Linked DNA regions of Azotobacter salinestris. The protein of the gene in region 1 interacts with the protein of each later gene in a pairwise test. Links are inferred from orthologs where the notes say so. Each region holds a gene or a part of one and is shown on either strand. Other genes may lie near its edges.

Region 1 (3,181 bases):
GACCACCTCGGCGGGGCTCAGGGCTCCGTCGGAAGCGGTACTGTGGCAGTGCAGATCGACCTTCATGGCGCTGGCTTTCGCGGCTGTCGAGGTTTGTTATTATGCCGTCACATCCCGCGTCTGGCTGCCACAGTGAAACAATTCATCGATTTCATTCCGCTGATTCTCTTTTTCATCGTCTACAAGCTGGAACCCCGCATCGTCGAACTGGCCGGCCAGAGCTTCACCTTCGGCGGCATCTTCAGCGCCACTGCGGTCCTGATCCTCGCCTCGCTGCTGGTCTACGGCGCGCTGTTCCTGATCCAGCGCCGGCTGGAAAAGGGCCAGTGGATCACCCTGCTCGCCTGCCTGGTGTTCGGTGGCATGACCCTGACCTTCCACAGCGAAACCTTTCTCAAGTGGAAGGCGCCGGTGGTCAACTGGCTGTTCGCCCTGGGCTTCGCCGCCAGCCAATTCATCGGCGACCGCCCGTTGATCCAGCGCATCCTGGGCCACGCGGTCAGTCTGCCGGCGCCGCTGTGGACGCGCCTGAACCTCGCCTGGGTGGCGTTCTTCGTGTTCAGCGGCTGCGCCAACCTGTTCGTCGCCTTCACCTTCCACGAATTCTGGGTCGACTTCAAAGTGTTCGGCAGCCTGGGCATGACCGTCCTGTTCCTGGTCGGCCAGGGAGTCTTCCTCGCCCGTCACATGCACGAACACGGCACCGACCCCGCCGCCAAACCCAAGGACTGACATGCTCTACGCCATCATCGCCACCGACGCGGAAAACTCCCTGGACAAGCGCCTGGCCACCCGTCCTGCGCACCTTGCCCGCCTGCAGCAACTGAAGCAGGAAGGCCGCCTGGTACTGGCCGGACCGCACCCGGCCGTGGACAGTCCCGACCCCGGCCCGGCCGGCTTCAGCGGCAGCCTGGTGGTCGCCGAATTCGATTCCCTGGAGGCCGCCCGCAGCTGGGCCGAGGCCGATCCCTACTGCGCCGCCGGCGTGTATGCCGACGTCAAGGTCAAACCCTTCAACAAGGTCCTGCCCTGATCCGGCGCCATCATGAGCGAACTGCTGCTGATCGACGACGACTGTGAGCTGTGCGAGCTGCTGGCCAGTTGGCTGGCCCAGGAAGGCTTCCAGGTGCGTGCCTGCCATGATGGCCATGCCGCCCGCACCGCCCTCGTCGAGAAGACCCCGGATGCCGTGGTGCTGGACGTGATGCTGCCCGACGGCTCCGGTCTCGAGCTGCTCAAGCAGCTGCGCGGCGACTACCCGGATCTGCCGGTGCTGATGCTCTCCGCCCGTGGCGAGCCGCTGGACCGCATCCTCGGCCTGGAACTCGGCGCGGACGACTACCTGGCCAAGCCCTGCGATCCACGCGAGCTGACTGCCCGTCTGCGTGCCGTGCTGCGCCGCAGCCAGCCGCCGGCCTCCTCCAGCCAGCTGGAGCTGGGCGATCTGTGCTTCAGCACGGCACGCGGCGTGGTCGGCATCGGCGGGCACGAGATCGCCCTCACCGCTTCCGAGAGCCGCCTGCTCGAAGCCCTGCTGCGCCAACCCGGCGAACCGCTGGACAAGCAGACCCTGGCGCAACTGGCGCTCGGCCGCAAATTGACTCTCTACGACCGCAGCCTGGACATGCATGTCAGCAACCTGCGCAAGAAGCTCGGCCCGCATCCCGACGGCAGCCCGCGCATCCTCGCCCTGCGCAGCAGGGGCTACTACTACAGCGCCTGAAGGCACCTTTACCCAGCCTTTACCCTCGCCTGACCTCATCTGACCGTTCATTCCCTAGACTGAACTCGTCCGGCACACAGCCGATTCCGTACCGAGGAGACACATCATGCGCAAGACCCTTTCCATGCTGCTGCTCGCCGCTGCCCTGCCTGTCGCCGCGATTGCCGGAGACATGGGCCATCCCGGCGACATGAGTCACGGCTATCATCACAAGGAACGCAACGGCATGGCAGGGATGATGATGGGCCCGGCACACGGGCTCCAACTGACCGACGAACAGCGCAAGACAATGCGCCAGGTCTACCAGGAAGCTGCCAAGGAGAAGCGCGAGATCAACCAGCGCTACCTCGACAAGCTGTCCGAGGCCGACAAGGAAGCGATGAGGAACGAACTGCGGGCCAGCCGTGAAAAGGCCGAGAAGACCTTCCGCGACCAGCTGACGCCGGAGCAGCAGAAGGCCTTCGACGAGCGCAAGGCCGAGCAGGAGAAGCGCCGCGCCGAGTGGGAAGAGTTCCGCAAGTGGAAGGCCGAGAAGGAAGGCCGGCAGCAGTAAGTCCGTCCCGCCGGACCGCCTCCGGGCGGTCCGGCGCTCCCGTCCAGTGGCCTGTGCAGTTGGTTGACTCAAGTTCGGATGACCGGGCACCGGAATTGACCGAGCGAGCCGTGCGGACAGGCCACCAGCACCGAGCCCCTTATGCATTCACTCTTCTGGCGAATCCTCGCGGCATTCTGGCTGGCTTTGGTGCTGGTCGCCGGCCTGTCCATGCTGCTCGGCCGGGCGCTGAACAACGATGCCTGGATCATCGCCCGCCACCCCGGCATGCAGGATCTCGCCACCCGCTGGACCGAGCGCTATGAGTCCCAGGGCGCCCTGGCCGCGCAGCCCCTGCTGGACGAGAACCGCAACCAGTACCGCGTCGTCGTCCAGGTGCTCGACGAAACCGGTCGTCATCTCTCCAGCCGCGACCTGTCCCGGCAACATCGACCGCCGCCCCCTCCCGAGCCCGGCAATCGCCCGCACCTGCCGCGCTTTCCCTGGCGCCAGCTGAGCCAGGAATACACCAGTCCGAAGACCGGGCAGACTTATCTCTTCATCTACCGGACACCCCATGAGGAGCTACAGGCCTGGCGCCATGACAGCCTGCTCTGGCCGCTCAGCGCCCTGCTCATCGCCCTGGTGGTGCTGACCCTGTTCAGCCTGCTGCTGACCGTTTCGATCACCCGCCCCCTGAACCGCCTGCGCCGCGCCGTGCACGACCTCGGACAGACCAGCTACCAGCAGAACAGCCTGGCGCGCCTGGCCAACCGACGCGACGAACTGGGCGTGCTGGCGCGCGACTTCAACCGCATGGGTGCGCGTCTGCAGAGCCTGATCGGCAGCCAGCGTCAACTGCTGCGCGACGTTTCCCACGAACTGCGCTCGCCGCTGGCGCGGCTGCGCATCGCCCTGGCCCTGGC
Region 2 (3,285 bases), 2.0 Mb from region 1 along the record:
GGTTGCGCTCGCGCAGCAGTCCCAGCTGGCGCTCCACCAGCGATACCGCGGCACCGCTCGGATGGGGGATCTTCATTTCCGCGAGCAGCTCTTCCCGTCCCAGGAAGAACTGCGGATTCCGACGCAGGAACTCCGCAACGGCTGCGGCATCGACGGGCTCTTGGAGCGGCTCACTCATTTTTGCTACATCCTCATAGACGTACCTGGCCTTCGTATACCCGCATCGCAGGACCGGTCATCATGACTGACTGGCCCGGGCCTGCCCAGGCGATGGACAGCCTGCCGCCCGGCAGATCGACCAGCACCGGCGAGTCCATCCACCCCTGACGGATCGCCGCCACCGCCGCCGCGCAGGCTCCGGTGCCGCAGGCCTGGGTTTCGCCGGCGCCACGTTCCCAGACGCGCAGTCTGGCGTGCTGGCGGTCGACGATCTGGAGGAACCCCACATTGACCCGCTGCGGAAAGCGCGGATGATGCTCCAGTTTAGGCCCCAACTCGTGTACCGGTGCGCTTTCGACGTTTTCCACCCTCAGCACCGCATGCGGATTGCCCATGGACAGTGCCGCGAGTTCGACCACGCGGCCGTCGACTTCGACCTGGTAGTTGAGGGCGGCGCTCTCCGCCTGGAAGGGGATATCCTTCGGCTCCAGGCGCGGTGGGCCCATGTCGACGCAGACCTGGCCGTCCGGACGGATGTCCAGTTCGATGATGCCGCTCTTGGTCTCCACGCGGATGCGCTTCTTGACTGTCAGACGCTTGTCGAGCACGAAGCGGGCGAAGCAGCGCGCGCCGTTGCCGCACTGCTCCACCTCCGAGCCGTCGGCATTGAAGATGCGGTAGCGGAAATCCACATCCGGCCGGCTCGGCGGCTCGACGATCAGCAGCTGGTCGAAGCCGATGCCGGTATGGCGGTCGCCCCACTGCTTGGCGTGCTTGGGCTGGATGTGCGCGTGCTGGCTGACCAGGTCGAGGACCATGAAGTCGTTGCCGAGGCCATGCATCTTGGTGAAACGCAGCAGCATGCCTGCCTCCGTGTCAATTGGGCAGCAGGCTTTCGCCGGCGTAGAGTTCCTCGATGGTTTCGCGGCGGCGAACCAGGTGCATCTGCTCGCCGTCCACCAGCACCTCGGCGGCACGGCCGCGGGTGTTGTAGTTGGAGCTCATGACGAAGCCGTAGGCGCCGGCCGAGCGCACGGCCAGCAGGTCGCCCTCGACCAGGGCCATCTCGCGGTCCTTGGCGAGGAAGTCGCCGGTCTCGCAGATTGGTCCGACCAGGTCGTAGCTGCAGACTTCGCCACCGTGGGGAGTGACCGGCACCACGTCCATCCAGGCCTGGTAGAGGGCCGGGCGGATCAGGTCGTTCATCGCCGCGTCGATCACCGCGAAGTCCTTGTGCTCGGTGTGCTTGAGGTATTCCACGCGGGTCAGCAGCACGCCGGCGTTGGCGACGATCGAGCGGCCGGGCTCGAACACCAGGGCCAGGGCGCGGCCGGCAAGGCGCTCGCGCACGGCGGCGATGTAGTCGCCGGGCGCAGGCGGCTGCTCGTCGTGGTAGCGCACGCCAAGGCCGCCGCCGAGATCCAGATGACGGATGACGATGCCGCGCGCGGCCAGGCGGTCGATCAGCAGCAGCAGGCGGTCCAGGGCGTCGAGGAAGGGCGAGAGGGTGGTCAGCTGCGAGCCGATATGGCAGTCGACGCCGAGCACTTCCAGGTTGGGCAGCTCGGCGGCGCGGGCGTAGACCTCCTCGGCCTGCTCGATGTCGATGCCGAATTTGTTTTCCTTGAGGCCGGTGGAAATATAGGGATGAGTCTGGGCGTCCACGTCCGGATTGACGCGCAGCGACACCGGGGCCTTCACGCCGAGCTCGGCGGCGACTTCCTGCAGGCGCTCCAGTTCCACCTCGGACTCGACGTTGAAACAGTGCACGCCGACCTCCAGGGCACGGCGCATGTCCTCGCGGGTCTTGCCGACCCCGGAGAACACCACCCTGGCCGGATTGCCGCCGGCGGCCAGCACGCGCTCCAGTTCGCCGCGGGAGACGATGTCGAAGCCGGCGCCGAGGCGCGCCAGGAGGTTCAGCACGGCGAGGTTGGAGTTGGCCTTGACCGCGAAGCAGACCAGGTGCGGCATGCCGGCCAGGGCGTCGGCATAGGCGCGGTAGCGCTCCTCGATATGGGCGCGGGAGTAGACGTAGGTGGGGGTACCGAAGCGTGCGGCGATGGCGGACAACGCCACGCCTTCCGCGAACAGCGTGCCGTCGCGGTAGATGAAGGGTTCCATGGGGGCCTCCTGGGAAGAAGCTGTCCGGACGCGCTGCGGCGGCCGGGCAGGCTCTTAGAATTCGAAACGGTCTTTGCGGTGGCCGGCTTTCTTGTCGTCAGGAAGGTAGAGCGGGCCCTTCTGGCCACAGCCGGCCAGGGGCGCGGCGAGCACGGCCAGCGCGAGGAGCGGAAGCAGCAGGCGCTTCATGACGGAAATCCTTGTGAACGCATCGAGTGCGCCGCAGTATACCGGCCCCCCGGCGCCTTGCCTATGCGCGAGGGCCGCGTCGGACGGGCCCTGCAGGGCAGCGCCATCCCCGCCGGCGCGCGAATCGGCTATCGTTGCCAGCCTTGAGCGTCATCGTTCTGACCAGGAGCCAGCATGAGCCTTACCGAAGCCCGCTTTCACGCGCTGATCGACGACCTGCAGCAGGGTGTCGAGGACATTTTCGAAGACAGCGATCTGGACGTCGATCTGGAGAATTCCGCAGGTGTCCTGTCCGTCCGCTTCGAGAACGGCAGTCAGCTCATCCTCAGCCGCCAGGAGCCCCTGCGCCAGCTGTGGCTGGCGGCACGCTCCGGCGGTTTCCACTTCGACTACGACGAGGCCCGCGATCGCTGGATCTGCGATGCCAGTGGCGACTCCCTGGGCGAGTTGCTCGCCCGCGTCACCCTCGAGCAGACCGGCGAGGAACTGGCGTTCCCCAAGCTCTGAGCCGCGGACCGTCAGCGCGGGCCGGACAGTATGGTCAGCAGGCTCTGCGCCTGTTCGGCGGCATCCAGACCCAGGCTGGTCAGGTAGCCGCCGTCGGGCCGGCTGATCAGGCCCTTGTCGTGCAGCCGGCGGGCGGCGGCCACGACCTCCGGGGCGGCATCGTGATGGACCTTGATGCCTTCTTCCTGAACATTGCCCAGGTTGAAGAGGGCGAGGATTTCCAGTTCGGCAACCAGCGCTTGGGTGAAGGCCATGGGAGACTCCGCAGGCAGGCCGTCGGCGACGGCGGTTCTCCTCCAGTGTAGC

The links.
Region 2: the proteins of GCU53_RS05860 (region 1) and lysA interact in binary tests that used the Escherichia coli proteins (3 or more experiments, as listed by UniProt). The link is inferred for Azotobacter salinestris from one-to-one orthologs.

What each region holds. Positions count from the first base shown.
Region 1 is NZ_CP045302.1:1,257,331-1,260,511, forward strand. What follows is about bases 17-2,884. They hold GCU53_RS05860 (response regulator transcription factor), read left to right. Parts: upstream 17-1,045; coding sequence 1,046-1,723; downstream 1,724-2,884. Other genes in these bases: GCU53_RS05845 (PHP domain-containing protein), read right to left, coding at 17-66; GCU53_RS05850 (septation protein A), read left to right, coding at 133-732; GCU53_RS05855 (YciI family protein), read left to right, coding at 734-1,033; GCU53_RS05865 (Spy/CpxP family protein refolding chaperone), read left to right, coding at 1,830-2,276; GCU53_RS05870 (sensor histidine kinase), read left to right, coding at 2,418-2,884. Also shown: more of GCU53_RS05845, read right to left, coding at 1-16; more of GCU53_RS05870, read left to right, coding at 2,885-3,181. UniProt on the Escherichia coli protein: Response regulator member of the two-component regulatory system CpxA/CpxR which responds to envelope stress response by activating expression of downstream genes including cpxP, degP, dsbA and ppiA.
Region 2 is NZ_CP045302.1:3,229,271-3,232,555, forward strand. Bases 160-3,131 are described here. They hold lysA (diaminopimelate decarboxylase), read right to left. Parts: upstream 2,284-3,131; coding sequence 1,036-2,283; downstream 160-1,035. Other genes in these bases: GCU53_RS14940 (DUF484 family protein), read right to left, coding at 160-178; dapF (diaminopimelate epimerase), read right to left, coding at 192-1,022; lptM (LPS translocon maturation chaperone LptM), read right to left, coding at 2,338-2,472; cyaY (iron donor protein CyaY), read left to right, coding at 2,647-2,979; GCU53_RS14965 (TIGR02647 family protein), read right to left, coding at 2,991-3,131. Also shown: more of GCU53_RS14940, read right to left, coding at 1-159; more of GCU53_RS14965, read right to left, coding at 3,132-3,233. UniProt on the Escherichia coli protein: Specifically catalyzes the decarboxylation of meso-diaminopimelate (meso-DAP) to L-lysine. Is not active against the DD- or LL-isomers of diaminopimelate.